DNA from 2 places in the Pseudoalteromonas sp. 2CM41L genome. Region 2 is predicted to be linked to the other one. Evidence: riboswitches for the same ligand, from Rfam matches in the RefSeq annotation. Region 2 holds a riboswitch; the other holds the start of a gene.
What was found. A riboswitch is a leader RNA that binds a small molecule or an ion and turns the genes downstream of it on or off. The one in region 2 is predicted to bind lysine.

Region 1 (10,862 bases), on a different contig from region 2:
TAACCAATGAGGTTTTATAAAGCCGCGGCCCATTAATTTGCTTTACCCGTTTTGCTATTTACATAACGGGTAAAGCTTAAAATACTTTAGCCAAACGCAACGTTTGCAAAAACAAGAGTCATTAATACTGGGCACACAAAACGAATGTATTGAGCAAACCAGTAATGCGTGCCGGTGCTGGCTTTATGAAGCTTATTACCGCGTTTCCACATCCAACCTGCGGTTATAAAATAAAATAGCCCCATAAGTGGTAGTTGGTACTGAGTAAATAGCATGATTACTAAACCAAATAGCCACTCAAAGTTTAATATTATTGCACTAGCGCATATTAACACCACTAGGCTAACGGCCCACGTTGCTTTAGTACGATCTACGCGGTGGTTTTCTACTAAAAACGCTACCGGTATTTCTGTGGTAGAAATAGTCGATGTAACCGATGCAATCGACATAAGTACAAAAAACAGTAACCCAATTAGTAAACCAATTTCGCCCATGGTACTAAAAAGCTCAGGCAAAATAGCAAATATAAGCTGCCCTTCACCTATAAGTTTTCCGCCGCTAAACACCTCTACCCCGTTATGCTGCGCTACATAAATTGCAGGCACTATCAGTAAACCTGCTAAAAATGCCACGCTGGTATCAAGTAGTGCAACGCTTGCAGTTAGTTTTGGCAGGTTTGCATCTGGCTGCAGGTACGAGCCATAAATCATCATGCAGCCAACCCCTAATGAAAGCGAGAAAAACGCCTGCCCCATTGCAGCAATAATTAAATTTGGGTCAAGCACTTGGCTAAAATTAGGAATTAAATAAGCAGCAAACCCTTCGCTGGCGCCTTCTAAACTGGCTATATAAAAAATTAAGCCTATTAGTAGCACCAATAACAATGGCATTAAACGGCGTGACCAGGTTTCAATCCCAGATTTAACCCCTTTTAAAATAATGCTGGCGGTTAAAATAAGCATAAGCGGCGTAAATATAAAATTACGCACCATAGAGTCGCTGTGTAAAAATTCGCTTGCGGCGGTAAAACCAAAAAATGTAGTAATAGGCTCTATCGCGTAAGAGAGCATCCACCCAGCTACAATAGAATAAAAGCTAAGCATAACCACAGCGCCCGCAAGGCCAATATATCCTGCGGCAGCCCCTACTTTTTTGTTGGTATTTTGCCACGCATTACCCAATGCTTTTACTGGGTTTGCTTGCGCTTGGTGGCCTAAATAAAGTTCGGTATAAAGCGCAGGTAGCGCAAGTAAAAATATAACTACAAAGTAAACCAATAAAAATGCACCGCCACCATGGTTGGCCGCCTGCGTAGGAAAACCCCAAATATTACCTAAACCCACTGCTGCGCCTGCAGCGGCTAAAACAAAACCAAAACGGCTTTGAAATCCATCACGCACTTGTGCCATACATCTACAAATTCTGTTATTCTTTGATTATTGTGAATTAAACCATATTTAATGCCAACTGAGTAATAAAATTGCTTTTGGCATAAATAAGCGCTGTTAACCGCTCATAATTACAGCACTCACTTATTTTAAGCGCGTATGACTAACCACTTTTTTAAAAACACCCTAAGTATTGCTCCCTCTTTTTATAGCGATTTACCCCCTAGCAACAATACTATTTTAGTGTTTAATGCCAACACACTTAATGTAGAACACCTTGATTTAACCCAATACCTAAGCCCATTTGAGCTAAGCGTTATAAATCGTCGTAAACGCATGCAAGCAAAGCAAGAATATGTAGCATCGCGTATATTACTAAAGCAACTTGCAAAGCATACTCAGCCCCAATACGCACACATACCGCTTAATAAAATGAGCACCCACTTTAATGAAGAATGCTCAAAACTACAGCTCCATATAAACCACACCGTTATTAATACCTGTATTTCGCACTCGCATGGCTTAGTTGGTGTAGCACTTAATGTTACTAAGGCGGAGTTTGGCTTTGATATTGAAAAAATAAACTTAAAACGCCCATTCGAAAAGCTCGCTAAGCATTTTTATCATAAGGCTGAAATTGCCTTAATTACCGCGCCTTTGGCTATAAAAGAGCAAGCCAACCGCTTTTTTAGAATTTGGACCTTAAAAGAGGCACTCGCTAAAGCAACTAGCCGCCCAATAGCGCAATTGCTTAGCCCAAATGTATTTGATGAATTTTCTTTGTTAAACCTAACAGCATCGAGTAACACCATAACGGTTGCCAATGAGGAGTTTGATATAAGCGTGGCGCATAAAAAAAGCACCGACTGGCGGTGCTTTATACTTAATAACTTAGATACTTAATAACTTGGCTTTAAAAGCTTAAGCAGCGCTTTCTAATAAGCGGCTGTGTATTGCTTGTACCACGGTATCTGACTCGCTTTGCTCTACTAAAAAGCATAAGTTGTGCTTGCTTGCACCATGACAAATTAATCGAATATTAAAGTCTTTTAATACGTTCATTAAGTTCATTTCGTGCTGGCGTAGCTGTATTTCAGACCCTATAAGCGCCACTAAGGTTAAGTTGTTTTCAACCGATACATGACAAAATTCGGCCAATTTATCTAAACACGCTTGCTCAAGCTCAGGTCGCGAGGCATTAGGCGCGTTATCTAGGGTTATGGCAACACTAATTTCTGAGGTAGTAACTAAATCTACCGATATATTAAATTCACTTAAAATAGTAAATACACGGGCCAAAAAGCCACTTGCTAATAACATTTCTGGGCTTTTAAGCGTTAGCAATATTTGGTTTTTACGCTGCGTAACGGCACGAATACCTGGCTGCTGCGATTTTTCACGCTCAATCCACGTTCCTCCGCGCTCTGGCTCGCGGCTAGAGCCTACAAATACATTAATATGGCTACGGCTTGCTGGTAAAATTGTCGCAGGGTGCAATACTTTTGCGCCAAATGTCGCCATTTCTGCGGCTTCATCAAAGCTTAAACGGGCAATTGGCGTTGCCTTAGCGCATAAACGCGGGTCGGTGCTAAAAATACCCACTACATCGGTCCAAATATGTACACTTTTGGCGTTAATAGCCTCTGCTAATAACGCCGCGCTGTAGTCAGAGCCACCACGACCAAGCGTTGTGGTTTGGCCAAATTCATCACTACCAATAAACCCTTGTGTAATTATTACTTGCTCATCTAATAACGGAATTAATAGGTCTTTAGCAGCTTGTGCAGTGGCCGCAACATCGGGCGTTGCTTTACCAAATTGGCTATCAGTTTTAAGCACTTTGCGTACATCAAACCTATCTGCATTTAAGCCTTTTAAGCGCAGCACTTGAGCAAATAAATAAGACGATAAACGCTCGCCAAAGCTAAGCAGCTCATCGTGTTGTTGATCAGTGGTGAGTGTTTCAAGGGCTAACGTTTGAAATGCTTTTAACGTCTCGTTAAAACCCACCGCTAAATCGGCATCAAGCGACAGCTCATCTAAAATAGCCTGTTGAATAGCCAATACGCCATCGATGTGTTCTTGGCGCTGCTCTTTACTAAGGTCGGGTTTGCACAGTGCAACTAAGTGGTTAGTTACGCCGGCACTGGCGCTCACAGCTACAATACGTACGCTTTTATCTGCAACAATAATTTCGCTGCAGCGACTCATCGCTTCAAAGTTTGCAACACTGGTTCCGCCAAATTTGGCAACGATGTAATCTGATTTTGCGCCTGATACTGTTTGTGGCACTGATTGGGTAGTCATTTCGTCTCCTTTCGCGGTATCCAAACCGCTAAAAAACAAGAAGAACTTGGCAAAGGAATGCAAATAAGATGTGTCCACTGCCAGAAGCTCTCCACCTAAGTTGGTGACAGTTTTGGGGATTCAGCCCCATAAACCGAAAAACATGGTTGACGTAACCTTGTTTTCCTCGGCGAGTACTTCCCTCTTTAATGGTTATGGGCGTTCGTCACCTACCATTAAATACCTAAGTATCGCACCTCTTCTGAATGTTGTATTAACCTGTGGCTAATAAAACAAAACCCCACTGTGTAGCGGGGCTTTGAAAGTTATCGTTTAGACGTCTAGCTGTCAAGGTGTTTTAGTTAATATAACGCGAATAATTTAGCCAAGGTTTACATTGCTGGCTACTTTTACAGCGCTTAATATAACTCGCCTGTACGCCAGCTAAAAAAATGTGTAAATTAAGCCAGTTAATAACGAGTACTTTTTATTATAAAAATATAAAAACTACGCTCTGCTTTAAGTGTAGTTAACTCATTACTAGGATGTATCACCGCATTATGATCCCAGCTAAAAAGCTGCTTAATACCCTTAGCGAACATTGGGGTGTTTTAGAGCTATTATTTAAACGTTTTAAAATGGCCGACTTTAGCCTCAAAGACGTGCAAAACGCCATTAAGCAAAAACAGCCCACATGGACAAACGAGCGCATTTACAAAGAAACAAATCGTTTGCTCAATCAAGATATACTTATTCCATTGGCTAAATCATCCCAGCTTGAAATAAACCGCGCCATTGCCGATTTTGCGACCTTTTTATTACAAGAAGAACACCTAGGTTTAGCACAAGAAATTAGCGTTTTGGTTGATGATTTAGCACGCCTAGGAAACCGATTAGATAATGCCGGCGAAATAGAAGACTTTGACGATTTACGCCGCTATAGCCGCATTATGGATGATCGGGTGCGTAAAATAATGAAGCTTTACGCGCACAACGAAAACGCTATTTTAAACATTGTTGAGCAAGCTAAATCTGATCACGCGGTGCAATCTTTGCAAAAGCGCTACAAAGCGGTAATAGAAGCCTTTGACGAATACATAGAGCCGATGCTTGAAATGGTCGATATTCGCGGTGACTTTCATGCCTGTTTTACACTTATTGAGCAACAAATAAGTAAGCAAATAGAGCACATTGAACGCTCAGGTAAAGCCTACAACGACAAACGTATGCTTGAGCAATTGCGTACTCGGATACTCGAAATGCATTTAGTTGGCCGAGAAAGCTTACGCAAAAGTGCCGATATGCTTATGCCACTGCGCGAAGAGCTACGCCGTAATAACCTAATTACCCGCCAGGCAGCAAAAGTGCTGGGCCTTGTGCGTAAAAATGGCGTAGACAACATGCTAAGCGCGGTACAACCAAACTTTGTAAGCGATGCGCAGCGTTATTCGCTTGGCCAGCAGCGTCATATAGTTGCCTATATGGCAAGCTTGGTAGAATTTGAACACGAAGAATACCAGCTCCCAGAGCAACAAGACGTGCCGGCATTTGTTACGCCAAACATTCCTGATTACCACGATGTTAAAACAAGCTTTGCAAAACGCTTTAATAAAAAACGTAAAAAGCCCCAGCCATTACTGCAATTTTTAGATGAAAGCTACCCAGAATTAGACGCCGACGAAATGCTATTTTTATATCAAAAACTAGTCAGCGACAGTGAAATTCACATTAGCCAAAGCGATGAAAAAACACGCGTAAAAATTGCCGGCCAACATTTTTCGTTATACCCATTTAATTCTGCGCCTCAGCCAGATACACAGGCAGACGAGTAACACATGACACATATAAACTTAGACGAGCTTACGCACCTACAAGCCATTAATAAAAAATTAGGTGCGGGTTACCATATTTGCGAACAAGACAACGTAATGTGGCAAGAGCTTGACCAGCACATAGAATCTTACAGCGCCTTATTTAACGCCCTTGGCCACGATTTAAAACACGACAGCCGCGGCTTTTACTACTTTGCCAGCGACGAAAGCACGCCAAACATGGGTAAAATATCCCGTGCTATTGCACTGACTATTTACATTTTAATTGAGCACTTTGCCAATACGGGTAAAGACCCAATGCGTGCCCTATTTGATGAAGTAAACGACTTAGAACTGATGCAAACCTTAGTGCAAATTAATAAACACTTGTTTGATCAACTTGAGATATTTTCGGGCTCAGATTTACGAAAAGACGTATACCTGCGCATGGTACGTTTAGGCCTTGCCCGCGAAGTCGAAGGCGGCTTTATGCTACAAGCGCCTATTCACCGCTATATTGATGCACTTATGGAAGTAAACGAAGAAACCTACATTACAGAGGACGAGCAATGAAAAACTTATACGGACTAAGTAAACTCGCCCTACTTAATACCGCAGGCTATGCAAAATGTGTTATTCCGCTTGATAAAAGCAGCTCTATTTGTGCACCTAACAATACCGGTAAAAGCTCGGTTATTAACGCCCTGCAATTTCCGCTAATAAATGATTTGCGCCTAACCGAATGGGACGGGCACGATTTAGATGAAACCCGTAAATTTTATTTTTCATCGGATCAGTCGTACATTTTGCTCGAAGCCAACCTCCCCCATGGCTCGGTGGTTATTGGTGTAGCAGGCCTTGGTAAAATAGCCGGTTACGCGCACCAGTACTTTTGTTATCAGGGCAAACTTGATTTAGCGCAGTACACGCAAGGTAATACCATTATTAAGTTTACCAAGCTGTTTAATCATTTAAAAACGCAAGGTTACAACCCTATAGAGCTTAAAGCACAAGAGCTAAACGCCCTGCTTACCGGCGGCGCAACCCCTTTTGACGGCGACATTAATTTAAAAATGATCCCGCTAAATAATGTGCAAGACTCCGCCATTTATAAAGAAATTTTTAGGCGTATTCTTAACTTACACAAATTAGGCGCAAGCGATGTTAAACGCTTTATGCTACGTGTGTTTGAACGCCATATGTCTAACTCTAAAGTGGACTTTTACGAAGTATGGCGTCGCTCGTTTGATAAAGTAAATCGGGCTAAACGCGAGTTAAAAGCGCTTGAATCAATGCAAGAGCCAATAACAGCGCTTGAATCAATGCTTGAAAACCAAACCGTGCTTAAAGGTAAGTTAGCAGCCTACGCGCCTAAAATTGATCAAGCATTAATAGACTTTGATACCTACCAAGAAGAGCAACTAAGCGAACTAGCCATTGCCCTTGAAGACATAGAGCACGAAAAACACGAGTTTGAGCAAAAACAAAGCTTATACGTACAGCAATCGCGCGATATAGAGCGCAGGCAAACCCAAATAGAGCAATGGTTTTTAGATTACAGCGCTCTTAAAAGCGAATTTGAACTGGTAAATAAAGCCACCCTTAAAACCAACCTTGGCCAACTTAAGCAAGACTACGAGTCGCTTTCGCACTCTATTACCAGCGCACAAGGGCAAAGCCTACACACGCTTGATTACCGCATTAGCGAAACGCAAAAGCAAATTAAAAGCTTAAAACTGCAGCTTAAAAACCTTGAGTTTAATTTGTTTACTCGAATGCGCGAAGACCTATCACTTAAAGAAGTAGAAGAAATATCACGCATTTTAAACCCCGATATTCTCTCGTTTGCCACCACCAGCAATGGCGATATAACCATTGATGATGAAGACGCTTTTGGGAAATTTTTATCGCTATTAAGCGAAAACGTTAAAGGCGGTGTACTAACCCTACCAGGGGCAAGCATTAAACTTAAAAAACTTTCCCCAGTGCAAATGCAAAGCGGCGAAAACAAAGCCCAGCTTAGCGCTCAGCTAGACGCGCTGGAACGCTCGTTAAAAGAGTTTAAACAACAGCGCGAAGTAGCCGCTAACGTGGCCGATAAACAAAAAGAAAAAGATGCACTTTACGATGAGCTAATGAGCGCAGAGAGCGCCCTAAAACGCTTAGAGCAATTCGAGGTAATGCAGCAGTCGGTAGAAGCGCAATCCTTGCTAAAAGAGCAGTTATTAGCAGAGCGCGAACAAGTTGACGACTACCTGCAAGACATTCAAAAAAATAGTGGCTCAATTGCTGACAGGCGCTCGCTGATTAAATCTAAGCAAGAGCAAATTAATCGCCAAACCGAGCGCCTACGCCAAGTTAAAAGCGAGCGAATTGACCACACACTTGATTTATACAGCGGTAAAGTAACCCCGTATATGATTGATATAACAGTCGACTTTGATAACTTAAGCGACTTAGTACATCACTTTAATAAAGACTGCCAAGAGCTGCGCAACTTTGACATAAACGTGCGTAATACCTATTTGCATGTATATAACGCGGGCATTACTAAGTTCGATAACGAAAACGACGAATTTACTAAATACCAAAAACTTATTAGCGCATTTCATAACCTTGATAACGAACGCGATGCCGTTGAGCGCCAAGGCCGCGTAGCCCTGACCGAAGTGGCCGCCACAATTAAAGGCTTGCGTGAAGACTTAGACCGACTTCGCCGCGAAATGAACAGCTTTAATAAAGGGATAAGCCAGCACCGTATTTCTAACCTTCAAGCGTTTAAAATTAACGTAATACCGCGCAAAATGCTGGTTGATAGTATTGATACCATTATCAGCACGTCGCATCAGTTTGAACAAGGCGACACCCTTGATTTATTAAGCCAAGAACCTTACAGCGAAAGCGCGGTAAACGAAGCAAAAGATCACCTAATAAAACTTGCCTCCGACAAAGCAGGCCTTACATTAACTGACTTATTTGATATTCGTTTTGAAGTGGTTAACCGCGCAGGTGAAACCGAACACTTTGAAAAAATAGACTCAGCTGGCTCAAACGGGACGCGTATTACTATTAAGTTATTATGTGGCATGTTGTTTATTCGTTACTTATTAAGCGATCAGGAACAAAACCTTTACCGTATACCTATTTATATTGATGAAGCGGCAGACATTGACCCGCAAAACCAAAAAGCAATCATAGAAACGGCACTGAGCTTTGGCTTTGTGCCAATTTTTGCCTCGGTTAAGCCGCAGGTAAGCTGTGATTACATTGTACCTATTCGTTCAGTAAAAGATGGCGCCCAAAACTGGGTAGACGAAAAAGACTGGATTGAAGTTGAACACAATTAATTGGCCGTTAAGGCAAACCAACTAAACTAAAATATAGGACGTTAAACTAATACACATTTAAACGATGTGTGTTATTTTAAATTAACGCATTTTATTGGAGCAAAGGTAATGAAAAATATACTTATTGTTGCAGCGCTGACATTACTTACAGCCTGTACGCAAACCCCAGACTGGGATTACGACAAATCAGCCAACTTTAGTAATTTTAAAACATTTGCTTGGGTAGAAAACGCGAGCTTAACCAAAGACACCACAAACTACCAAATTAACGGCTTAATGGAAAAACGTGTACGTACTGCCGTTAATAAAGAGCTTAGCCAAACATTAGGTATGAGCTTAGTAGACCCAGCCCAAGCTGACGTACTAGTTAACTACCATGCATCGGTAGATAAAGAGCTAGAAGTAGACAGCTTTAACGTAGGCTACGGCGCACGTTGGGGATACTGGGGTACGGGCTTTCAACGCGATATTAGCGCCCGTGAATACGAAGTGGGTACTTTGGTGATTGATATTATTGAGCGCGAATCAAACCAACTTGTATGGCGCGGCGCAAAAGAAGGCCGTTTAAAGAAAAAACAATCGCCTGAGCAACGCGAAGCATCAATTAAAGAAACAGTCGCTAATATTTTAAGCAACTTCCCGCCGCAAAAGCAGCAGTAAGTTAAAATTAGCGTTAAGTAAGTTTTAAAAAAGCTCACATTATGTGAGCTTTTTTGTGGGTGTTTATTTTTGGGACTTCAGATTTAAATAATTATGAGCTGCGCTCATCACGTCAGCAGGCTGCACGTCTACAATACCGAGTTAGATTTACGCTTTATACTTATACAATAACTCAAAAGGTATATGACAATAGTCATCTGGGTGGTTAGTTAAACGGTCTTGATGCTCAGGATCGCTTGGTACGTAATTAGTTAGCCGCTCAACGTCGACTACAACTTTTTCTGCATCACTGCGCTTATTTATATAATTGTTTGCTGCGTCTAAATGGCCTTGGTGTTTGCTGTAAATAGCAGTGCGGTATTTAGGGCCTACGTCATCCCCTTGTTTATTAATGCTATATGGGTCAATAATTTCAAAAAAGTAGTCAAACAGCTTATTTAGGCTAACGGCGTTTAGGTCAAAAATTACCTTTACGCATTCTGCGTAACCATCGTAGTCGCCATCTGTAGTTTTACTTGAACCATTAGCGCGCCCTGCCTGTGTGCTAACAACACCTGGTAAGTGTTTCATAAACTCTTGTACGCCCCATAGGCAGCCACCAGCAAAGTAAATAGTATTGTGTTCTTTAGTATCCATTATAAATGCTACCTAATGAGTAAAGTGTGAATGGTTATCAAATGCAGATATTAACAAATTAATGTACAATCGCGCACAAAATTACTGCTGTTACATTTGGCTATTTTATCATGCCCAAATATAAGCTTTGAAATTAATTGTAACCGCAGCTACAAATATAAAAACGATGAGAAACACATGAACCGCACACCACACATTATATTGCCTGCACTATTATGCAGCGTTACTCCATTTGCTTACGCTAATACGTTATCTGATGAGTCTTCAATCGAGCAAATAACAGTGGAGGCTTCGCCTACTGCGAATAAACTGCCTGTAGGTACATTTGACTCGCCTATTTCTAATTTAGAGTACGACCCACGTGTAGATCTTCAATCACGAAATATGGCTGAGGCACAAGCTGATGTAACTATTCGTGGCGGTATTTTTGAAAACACCGGCTTTAGAGTAGGCAGTGCTACCCTGCTTGACCCGCAATCTGGTCATTATTTTGCTGAAATTCCCATTGCACCGCAAATGCTAAGCGGCCCAGCAGTTTTAACCTGTGCTGATAATGCACTGTACGGTATGAACAGCTCTGTAGGTACGGTTTCGTTTGGTTGGAAACCGATTATTACTGGCGGTAGTGTATCGCTTGGTACTGGTACGAACGACTTTAATCTTCAAAGCATTCACGCTGCTAAAAACACACAACTTGATAGCTTAGCTGACTATACCTTAGGTTTTGAAGGTGA
Region 2 (10,862 bases):
GTGTAGGTAATTTACCTAAAATTGCCGCTACTGCAGCAAGCTCAGCTGATGCTAAGAATACATTTGCGCCTGTACCTAAACGGTTAGGGAAGTTACGTGTTGAAGTAGAAACAACCGTTGCTTTATCAGCAACACGTGCTTGGTTACCCATACACAGTGAACACCCTGGCGTTTCGATACGTGCACCAACACGACCAAAGATACCGTAGTAACCTTCGTCAGTTAGTTGGTCTTTATCCATCTTAGTTGGTGGAGCTACCCAAAGTTGAGTTGGGATACGACCAGTAAAGCCATCTAGTAATTTACCCGCAGCACGGAAGTGACCAATGTTAGTCATACAAGAACCGATGAATACTTCGTCGATTTTCTCGCCAGTAACATCAGAAAGTAAACGCGCATCATCTGGGTCATTTGGAGCACAAAGGATTGGCTCTTTAATTTCAGCTAGGTCGATTTCTACAATGTGCTTGTACTCTGCATCAGCATCAGCTTCCATAAGTTCTGGGTTAGCTAACCATTCTTGCATTGCATTAATACGACGTTCGATTGTACGTACATCGCCGTAACCTTCAGAGATCATCCACTTAAGCATAACAATGTTAGACTCAAGGTATTCGCTGATAGACTCTTTAGAAAGCTTAACAGTACAACCTGCTGCTGAACGCTCTGCTGATGCATCTGATAATTCAAACGCTTGCTCAACAGTTAAGTGCTCAACACCTTCAATTTCTAGTACGCGACCAGAGAATTCGTTGATTTTACCTTTTTTCTCTACTGTTAATAAGCCTTGCTTAATACCGTAGTAAGGGATTGCGTGTACTAGGTCACGTAAAGTGATACCTGGTTGCATTTCACCTTTAAAGCGAACCAAAATAGACTCAGGCATATCAAGTGGCATAACACCTGTTGCTGCTGCGAACGCTACTGCACCTGAACCCGCTGGGAACGAAATACCTAATGGGAAACGTGTATGTGAATCACCACCAGTACCTACAGTATCTGGTAATAACATACGGTTTAACCAAGAGTGAATTACACCATCACCAGGGCGAAGTGAAACACCGCCACGGTTCATGATGAAATCAGGAAGCGTATGGTGAGTGTTTACGTCAATTGGTTTAGGGTAAGCAGAGGTATGACAGAATGACTGCATTGTTAAATCTGCAGAGAAACCTAAACATGCTAAGTCTTTAAGCTCATCACGTGTCATAGGACCTGTAGTATCTTGCGAACCTACAGTGGTCATTTTTGGCTCACAGTATTGGCCTGGGCGAATACCTGCTACGTTACATGCTTTACCAACCATTTTTTGCGCTAGTGTAAAGCCTTTATCAGACACTTCTGTTACTGCTGGTACTTTAAATACGTCAGTAGCACCTAAACCTAAAGAGGTACGTGCTTTGTCTGTTAAACCACGACCAATGATTAGAGGAATACGGCCGCCGGCACGTACTTCATCTAAAATTACGTCTGATTTAAGTTCAAAAGTAGAGATAACGTCATCAGTACCGTGGCGTTTAACTACACCTTCGTATGGGTAAATATCAATTTGATCACCCATGTTGAACTCATCAACATTTAACTCGATTGGTAACGCACCTGAATCTTCCATTGTGTTGAAGAAGATAGGCGCAATTTTGTTACCTAAACATACACCACCAACGCGCTTATTAGGTACGTATGGGATATCATCACCCATAAACCAAAGCACAGAGTTAGTTGCAGATTTACGAGAAGAACCAGTACCTACAACGTCACCTACGTATGCAAGTGGTAAACCTTGTGTTTTTAATTCTTCAAGTTTAGTGATTGGACCTACTTCACCCGCTTTGTCAGGAGTGATACCGTCGCGCTCATTTTTTAGCATTGCTAAAGCATGAAGTGGGATATCTGGACGTGACCATGCATCTGGTGCTGGTGATAAATCATCAGTGTTTGTCTCGCCGGTTACTTTAAATACAGTAACAGAGATTTTTTCAGCAACAGCTGGCTTGTTAGTAAACCATTCAGCGTCTGCCCAAGATTGAATAATCTTTTTAGCGTGCTCGTTACCTGCTTTTGCTTTTTCTTCTACGTCGTAAAATGCATCAAACATTAATAATGTGTTTGATAGACCTTTTACAGCGATAGGCGCAAGTGTTTCGTCATCAAGTAGCTCAATCATTGGGGCGATGTTGTAACCACCTAACATTGTACCTAATAATTCTGCTGCTTTTTCTTTAGATACTAATGGAGATTGTGCTTCGCCTTTAGCAACTGCCGCTAAAAAGCCTGCTTTGATGTATGCTGCATCATCAACGCCTGGTGGTACGCGGTTGATTAGTAAATCTAAGATGAACTCTTCTTCACCCGCTGGTGGGTTTTTAATTAGTTCAATAAGATCAGCCGTTTGCTGAGCATCTAATGGCGCTGGTACGATACCTAACGCGGCACGTTCTTCTACGTGTTTACGATATTCTTGTAGCACAATATTGCCCTCTTGGTGACGTGAAAGTATTCGGTAGCGCCTCATGCGCAAAAAAAGTAACCCAATACTTATAGTATTCTAACGCGGGATTATAAAGCTTTTATGTATAGATGAAAATCCATCCAGCTAAGCAACTGATTATACCGACTATAAATATTATGAATAGTGGTAAGCGTAAATTCTATTTTCGTGAATGTTTGTTAAGTAATAATCATTCTTGTTTAATCAAATTAATACTGCATATGCTGTTTTAAAGGCATAAAAAAACCCAGCACTAAGCTGGGTTTTTAAAATAAAGTAAGTAACTATTAACGCTTAACTTTTACACGTTCAATAGATTTTACATGTGCTTCTACACGACGGTTTTCAGCGTGAGCTTCTTTCGTGTTAGCTGTGTTTTTAAGACGTTCTTCACCTAGACCAACAGTTGTAATGCGATCTTCAGCAATGCCATCTTTAATTAGCTCTTGTGCTACATCATCAGCACGCTTTTTAGAAAGCATCTTGTTGTAGTTTGCGTTACCTACCGCTGACGCGTGGCCTTCAAGTAGTACAGTTGTATCTTCGTGCTCTTTTAAGAACTCAGATACTGATGCAATGTCGTCAAAGTAACGTTGACCAACTTGTGCAGAATCATGTGGGAAAGTAACTAATAAGCTTGTTGTTACTTCACGGTCTTCGTATAAAGTACAGCCATCGCCATCAACAGCGTCTGTCATTGGCGTGTTAGGACATTTATCATCTTTATCTAGGATGTTGTCGTTGTCGCTGTCTTTAGGTTCTACAGGTACTTCTACTACTGCTGTAGGCGCTGGTTCTACAGGCTGTGCAGGCATAGAGTTTTGGCCAAATAAGTAGTTAATACCAATTTTAGCACCTACATCTGTGTAACCTTTATCAAGACCTTGGTATACCGCAGTTTCAGCGTTTACGAAAAAGCCATCAGTAATAAAGTGTTGGTAACCAACACCTGCGTTTAAGAATGTGTTGTCATCTACTACGTCCATTTCTTTAATACCGAATAGACCGTAGAAAGGGCCGCCGTCAAGGTGGTAAAGCGCATCAATACCGTAACGCTCGCCGTCGATATTATTACGATTACCCGCTACTTTATCGAACGCGTTAAAGTCCATATCTGCATACTCAAGGCGTGCGCTCCAGTAATCGCTGAAACGGTAACCTGCTTCTACACCCCAACCAGTTGACTCGTTTACATCAAGGCCAGTTTGTGCGCGCATGTTTTTCCATGACGCATCATAGTAGTCACCGAAAACACCAAGGTAAAGGCCTTCTTCTTTATCGGCAGCGAATGTAGACGCGCTAGTTGCAGCTAACGCAATTGCAATTGTAAGTGATTTTAATTTCATTGTTTTCTTCCCATTTTAACAACTTAGAAAATTGTAGCTAATCAATGCTAGCTCAACCAGTTTTGTACACACTACCTGAGCTTTTGTTAATCGATACTTAACGAAAAAATAAAGATTATAAATTTTTTCAACGATATACAGACATTCCAACCACCAATTGTAGGTTAAGTGAAAATTTTTACCTAATCGGCAATTAATAAATTATGGTAATTTACAAATAGTTACTTTTTATGAATGCGAACAATACCACCGAGTATATAACTGCTCAATCATTGGACACTGAACCATTTAAAAATGACTATTTATAATCAGTAACTTACAATTAATTACAATACTTAAGTACCGCAAAAAGTTTGATAGCCCTTGTCATCTTTACCTGTCTCTTGAAAGCGGGCTAAGTTAGCTGTTTTATCATATGGGTTACTCATCACCGCTAAGAAGTCGCTTAGCAGCTCACTCTCGCCGTGTTGATTATATTGCGCGAGGATTTCTTCGACGATGTGATTACGCGGTATAACCCTTGGGTTAGCCGCTCTCATAAGGTTATAGCTGTTTTCATCACATCTTTTTTGCCATAACTGGGCCCATTGCGTTAATTTATCTGGCACTTTGCCACCCTTTAGTGACTCGGTTAGGGCATCAAAGGTGTTGGTGTAATCGAGCTTATGCTCTTGAAATAACAATAATAACTTACTTACAAGCTCTACATCGTCTTCGTTATAACCTGCTAAGCCTAATTTTTGTGCCCACATTTGATTATATTGCTCGTTAAATAACGTAGAAAACTGATTAATTAGCGGCGTCATTAAACTTACAGCTTGTTCGTCATCTTCATCTATTAGCGGGATTAGGCTCTCGGCTAAACGCGCGCAGTTCCAACTTACAATATTTGGCTGATTACCATAGGCATAGCGACCTTGCTTATCAATTGAGCTAAACACGGTATCAAAATCAAAGGTATTCATCATTGCACACGGGCCGTAGTCGATAGTTTCGCCGCTTATCAAGGTATTATCAGTATTCATAACGCCATGAATAAAGCCCACTCGCATCCAGCTAATAACCAGCGCTAGCTGACTATTTATAACGGCTGCTAAAAAGTCTAAATAGCGCTGAGCCGCAGTTGATTGAATACTTGGGTAATGGCGTTCAATGGCTACATCAGCTAATTTTTTTAATCCCTCTACATCACCTTGAGTTGCTAAATACTGAAACGAGCCAACGCGAATATGGCTACTTGCTAAGCGAGTAACAATTGCGCCAGGTTGCGGCGGATTACGATAAACAGCTTCGCCTGTGCCGACAACAGCCAAACACCGCGTGGTTTTTATCCCTAAGCTGTGCATAGCCTCGCTCATAATATACTCGCGAATAGCGGGGCCTAATGCGCATCGTCCATCGCCTCCTCTTGAAAAAGGCGTGGCGCCTGAGCCTTTTAACTGAATATCCCACAGCTGATTTTTATCATCGCTGATAGCACCCAGTAAGTGCGCTCGCCCATCACCCAAGCGCGGCGAAAAGTGCCCAAACTGATGCCCAGAATAGCCAAGCGCTACAGCACTTACCGGTTGTGGCTCGTTACCAGCAAAAGTACTGGCGCGCAGCGCTGGCTCAACATCTATATTAAACTGCTGTGCTAAGACTTCGTTCCACAAAAGTAATTGCGGGGCAGCAACGCTTGAAGGTTGATCCTCTATTGCAAAGTTATCTGCTATGTCTGTGTATCTTGGCACTAGTTTCATGGTTAATCCTCTGTTTGTTGGCTTATGCCTACGCGATTGTCGCCCACGCCGTAAGCCACAATTAAGCTAAGTTCTTGCAGGCTCAAACCACTTTGCTTTTGCATTTCGTTAAAAAATGCCTGTGCGGCAGTGAGCGATTTTTTAGTTTGCAGACCGCCATCTATAATTTTGTGCGCTCTTAGGTAACTTTCCACATCTCGCGAAAGTAAAAAAGTATCTTTACCAAGCGCTCTCAAGGCATACGGGCCAGTATTTCCACCCAAACGGGCGCCGTGTTTTTTTAAATATGTCCATAAACCAATAATGTCATCGCTTGGCCAGTTAGCTACAAACTTGCTAAAACTGCCATGTTCCTGAGCTATTTCGTGGATCATGTAGGCATTTTCAGGAATTGTTTTTACCTTTTTATAATTACGAATAATACGCTCATCAGTTGCTTTTTGCTCGAGCATATCGGGCGGCATCATAAGTAATTTATCAACACTAAACTGCCAAAAAACCTCTCTAAAACCTGGCCATTTACTGTTTATTACCGACCAGTAAAACCCGCTTTGAAATACTTTACGGGTAAACTCTTCAAGCCAGTCGTCGTCACTTAATGCGCTTAATGCTTTTTTAGATAAGGGTTTTGCTAGTAATAACTTAAGCATTTTTTCAGAACCTTTTCGCTCTACTGCTCGCTGATAAATATCGCTAAATTTTTCCATACTTATTAAATACCTCATCACTGCTCATAGGGTTAGTTTACGAGAAAAGCAGCTAATACGTAACCACCCACATTTTCGATGAACTAATCTGTATCCTGCAACTTGACACCTAGACGGCTAAAATGTTTTAATCGCCGCAATTACCCTATTTAAATTGTATTTTGTTAAACCTTTTGCGGTTAAACAAAATACAAAGGGCTAGAAGAGGTGCGTTATTCAGGTAGCGTATGTTAGGAGCGCAAACTCCAGTGAGCATATGTGAGGGGAATACCGCCGAGAGGTAAACGCTTTTGCGAAGCAATTACTTCGGGCGACTAGGTTGAATCCTAGCGACTGTCACCAATAGCTGTTTTAGAGCAGCTTATTAGTTTGGTGGAGAGCTTCTGGTCTTAAATAATAAGGCCGTGCGCCCTATTATTTTAAGCCCATTCGCTCTTCGAATACTGTTCGAACGACGTTAATGCGGCTCACATCATACAGCCTCCTTAATATCTCGAACACCTTATAGGTTCGTAAGAGATGATTCACAACTTCAATTTAGACGACTACGCACTGTGGACAGCGCTTGTTACGCCGTTTGATCAACAAGGTAATGTTGACTACGACACGCTCACAACACTTGTTAGCGAACAAGAAGCGGCACGCAACGGTATTTTACTGCTCGGTAGCACAGGTGAAGGCTTAGCCCTTACGCTTAAAGAGCAGCAAGGCATTGTTGAGCACGTGTGCCAATTAAAACCCAGTGTACCGCTTATGGTTGCTGTTGGTGGTAGTAACTTGGCCCAACAAAAAGAATGGGTTAGCTACTGTAACCAATTACCTATTCACAGCTACTTATTAGGCTCGCCTCTTTATGCAAAACCAGGGGCTGTAGGTCAAACACATTGGTACGAAAGCTTATTAAACGAAAGCGCGCATCCGTGTATGTTGTACAACGTACCTGGGCGCAGCGGTGTAAGCATTCCTATCGAAACCATTGAAAACTTAAAAGCGCACCCAAAACTGTGGGCTTTAAAAGAAGCCAGTGGCAACATCACCCAATTTGAAGCATACCGACAAGCCGCGCCTAATTTAGCGCTATACAGTGGCGACGATGCACTTATGCCCTACTTTGCCCAAGCAGGTGCAAAAGGCTTAGTTTCGGTTGCGGCCAATGCATGGCCTTTGCAAACACACGAATTTGTAAAGCGCAGCCTAAGCGGTCAACACCCCAATTTATTTGCTCAGTGGACTCGGGCTATCAATAGCCTATTTGCTGTAGCAAACCCTATTCCCGTTAAAGTGCTAATGCACCAGCAAGGGCGTTTAAATAGCCCACTGCTGCGTCCACCTTTAACGCATCTTGAGTTAACGCAAACCGATTGCATTACCACTGCAAACGACACCATTTTATCTTGGCATTAAACACAGGTTTTTATAATGAGCTGGTTAGAACTACTAAATAATTTAGAATCGGGCGCAGTACGCGCAGCATCACAAAACGAAAGCGGCCAATGGGAAGCTAACGTAGAAGTAAAACAAGGCATTTTAGAAGCCTTTAAAAATGGCACTAACACCGAGTTTGCAGGCGGGTTTGTTGATAAGCACAACCTTGCACCGCAAGAATTTAGCACTGACGATGGCGTGCGTATGGTACCAGGTGGCACCAGTGTTCGCCGCGGTGCCTACGTAGCTAAAGGCACTATTATTATGCCACCAGCGTACGTAAATATTGGCGCATACATCGACGAAGGTACTATGGTTGATAGCCACGCATTAGTGGGTTCATGTGCACAAGTTGGTAAAAATGTACATTTAAGCGCAGCTGTTCAACTTGGTGGTGTACTTGAGCCAATTGGGGCAAGCCCAGTCGTGGTTGAAGACGATGCGTTTATTGGCGCAGGTTGTGTTATTGTTGAAGGCGTAGTGGTTAAAAAAGGCGCTGTACTTGCCCCAGGTGTGCGTTTATCTGCCACTATTCCGGTTTACGACTGTGTTAACGAGCGCCAGCTAGATAAAGGCGAGCCAATTCCAGAGTACGCTATTGTAATACCAGGCTCTCGCCCTGCGTCTAACGAATGGGCTCGTGAGCAAGGCTTAAGCATGTCGTGTGCACTCATTGTTAAATACCGCGACGAGCAAAGCGATGCATCGTTATTGCTAGAAGAGGTTTTACGATAATGAGCTTTTTGAGCACGCCTATCAAGGCCGCCGTGAATACACTTACTCAGCAACTTGATACACCTTTTTTTGTTTACGACTTAGACAAACTAAACGCACACCTTACCCGTTTAGTTGCGCAAACCGATGTAAAGCTTTGGTATGCGGTAAAAGCCAATCCGCTTTCTAAGGTTATTCAATGCCTAGACAGCGCCGGATTTAACTTTGACGTAGCAAGTAAAGGTGAGCTTGAACAAGTCCTTGCACAAGGTATTAGTTCACAGCGCGTGCTCAACACAGGGCCTGCAAAGAGCCCTAAACAAATTAAACACTTTATTGAGCGCGGCGTGCGTATTTTTGTTGCCGAAAGCCTCAATCAAGTACGTTGGTTAAACCAGCAAGCGCAGCTGCAAAATACGCAGCTGCAAGTATTACTGCGTGTGCAATTACGCTGGCCAGAAGGTGAAAAAAACCCATTAGGGGGTGACAGCCTTACTCCGTTTGGGCTTGGTTGCGATGAATGGCAAGCACTCAATACTGGCGATTACCCAGCACTTAATTTTGATGGCCTACATATTTTTCAGTGGGGCAACATGCTTAGCACACAAAAGCTAAGCGAGCTGTGGTCGCAAATGATTGCACCGCTTACCACCTTGGCTAATAACTTAAATATAAACCTGAAAATTTTAGACTTAGGCGGCGGTTTAGGTATTCCTTACACATCAAACGATGCAACACTTGAGTGGGATGGATTAATCACCGCGCTGGCAAAAATTAAAAAAGATGCGGGTGTAGACGAGCTTTGGATGGAGCTTGGCCGTTACGCTGTAGGCGAATGCGGTCATTACGCTAACCCCGTCGTTGAGTGCAAACAAAACTACGGGCAACAGCAAGTTATTTTAACCGGTGGTATTAACCACTTATTGCGCCCAGCTGTTACAAGTCAAGATTTTCCTGCGGCGTTACTGCGCGAATCAACAGCGCCAGAACAAGCAATGAGCTTATATGGCCCATTATGTACTGCCCTTGATTGCTTAGGCGAGCATAGCCTACCAAGCGATTTAAACGAGCAAGACTGGCTAGTGTTTAGCCAATGTGGCGCCTATGGTTTTACCGAAAGCATGCCCTATTTTTTATGCCATGAACTAGCTGCAGAATACGTGTTACAAAATGGCGAGCTCACCTGTGTGCGCCAAGCAGAAGATGCCAGTCACTACTTAAGGTAATAAACATGAGCATAACAACACCCATTAGCCAAGAAAACATTGTAGTAGGGGAAGTAGCAAACGGCTTACCCCTAACTATTCCGGTGTATCGCTTAAAAGGCGATGGCAGCGGGCCAAGCGTGTATATTCAAGCCAATATGCATGGCGCCGAGGTACAAGGTAACGCGGTTATTTTTCAGCTGCTAGAGCAGTTAAAACAGCTCAATTTAAAAGGCGACATTACCTTAGTACCTTATGCTAACCCTATAGGTTGTAATCAAAAATCAGGGGAATTTACCCTTGGCCGATTCGACCCTATTACTGGCACTAACTGGAACCGTATGTATCACTACAATAGTGATTTAGTTACCCAGTTTGCACACGAGCATAGCCAGTACGACGATGCAGCTTTAAAAAGTAATTTTAAAAAAGCCCTGCTTGATGAAATAGATGCCAAACTTAACGGCCCAGCTTACTTGCTCAATACCGGTAAACGCATTGCGCTTAACCTGCAAAAGCTTGCGCATCAAGCCGATATCGTGCTCGACTTACATACGGGGCCTATTTCAAGTAAGCATCTGTACTGTCCAACGTATGCCAGCGACAGCGCACGTTATTTTAATATTGAACACGTACTGCTAATTCCAAGCGACTTTGATGGCGCAATGGATGAAGCTAGCTTTTGCCCATGGTGGCATCTAAGTGATGCACTTAGTGCGCAAGGCAGGAACTTTAATGTACAGGTTGAGGCCTTTACAGTAGAGCTAGGCAGCCAAGAAAAAATAGATTTAGCAGCCGCCTTTGATGATGCAAACAGCATTTTAAGCTATTTGAACCATAAAAATGTATTGGTAGATGCAGCACATCAACCTAAGCAGATGACGCGTTATGCGTGCCATTTAGATGACTACTTTGCTTATTATGCGCCGATTGGCGGCATGGTTGAATATGTTGCCCCATTAGGCGCACACATAAAGGCAGGTGAGCCAATAGCCTATATATTACGCATGGAGCGCTATTTAACTGAGCAACCCCTACAAACATTAAGCCTTGATTGCGATGCAATTGCTATTTTGCATTTTGCCTCAGCAAGCGTAAACCAAGGCACTGAACTTTATAAGTTTTTTACTAACGTATTTGAGTTATAACGCACCGCGCTATAACTCCCCCTTCTCATTGCGTGAGAGTAAGTTAACTAACTTACAATATAAGCGGCTATATGCCGCTTTTTTTGA

Region 1: linked by a shared signal. The riboswitch ahead of lysC (lysine-sensitive aspartokinase 3) and the one ahead of dapA (4-hydroxy-tetrahydrodipicolinate synthase) in region 2 are both predicted to bind lysine.

Annotation. Positions count from the first base shown of each region.
Region 1 covers NZ_JALNTN010000003.1:122,338-133,199, reverse strand. Annotated here, with positions in the region: gene MTF64_RS05460 (2-hydroxyacid dehydrogenase) at 1-20, shown strand, start outside; gene MTF64_RS05455 (sodium-dependent transporter) at 87-1,409, opposite strand; gene MTF64_RS05450 (4'-phosphopantetheinyl transferase superfamily protein) at 1,548-2,291, shown strand; gene lysC (lysine-sensitive aspartokinase 3) at 2,310-3,695, opposite strand; lysine riboswitch at 3,772-3,944, opposite strand; gene MTF64_RS05440 (hypothetical protein) at 4,235-5,506, shown strand; gene MTF64_RS05435 (hypothetical protein) at 5,510-6,058, shown strand; gene MTF64_RS05430 (ATPase) at 6,055-8,832, shown strand; gene MTF64_RS05425 (DUF4136 domain-containing protein) at 8,941-9,492, shown strand; gene MTF64_RS05420 (peptide-methionine (S)-S-oxide reductase) at 9,640-10,128, opposite strand; gene MTF64_RS05415 (TonB-dependent receptor) at 10,306-10,862, shown strand, end outside.
Region 2 covers NZ_JALNTN010000009.1:79,143-90,004, forward strand. Annotated here, with positions in the region: gene acnB (bifunctional aconitate hydratase 2/2-methylisocitrate dehydratase) at 1-2,467, opposite strand, end outside; gene MTF64_RS12065 (OmpA family protein) at 2,776-3,834, opposite strand; gene MTF64_RS12070 (protein adenylyltransferase SelO family protein) at 4,170-5,576, opposite strand; gene MTF64_RS12075 (DNA-3-methyladenine glycosylase I) at 5,579-6,283, opposite strand; lysine riboswitch at 6,478-6,674, shown strand; gene dapA (4-hydroxy-tetrahydrodipicolinate synthase) at 6,803-7,687, shown strand; gene MTF64_RS12085 (2,3,4,5-tetrahydropyridine-2,6-dicarboxylate N-succinyltransferase) at 7,703-8,443, shown strand; gene MTF64_RS12090 (PLP-dependent decarboxylase) at 8,443-9,648, shown strand; gene MTF64_RS12095 (succinylglutamate desuccinylase/aspartoacylase family protein) at 9,654-10,775, shown strand.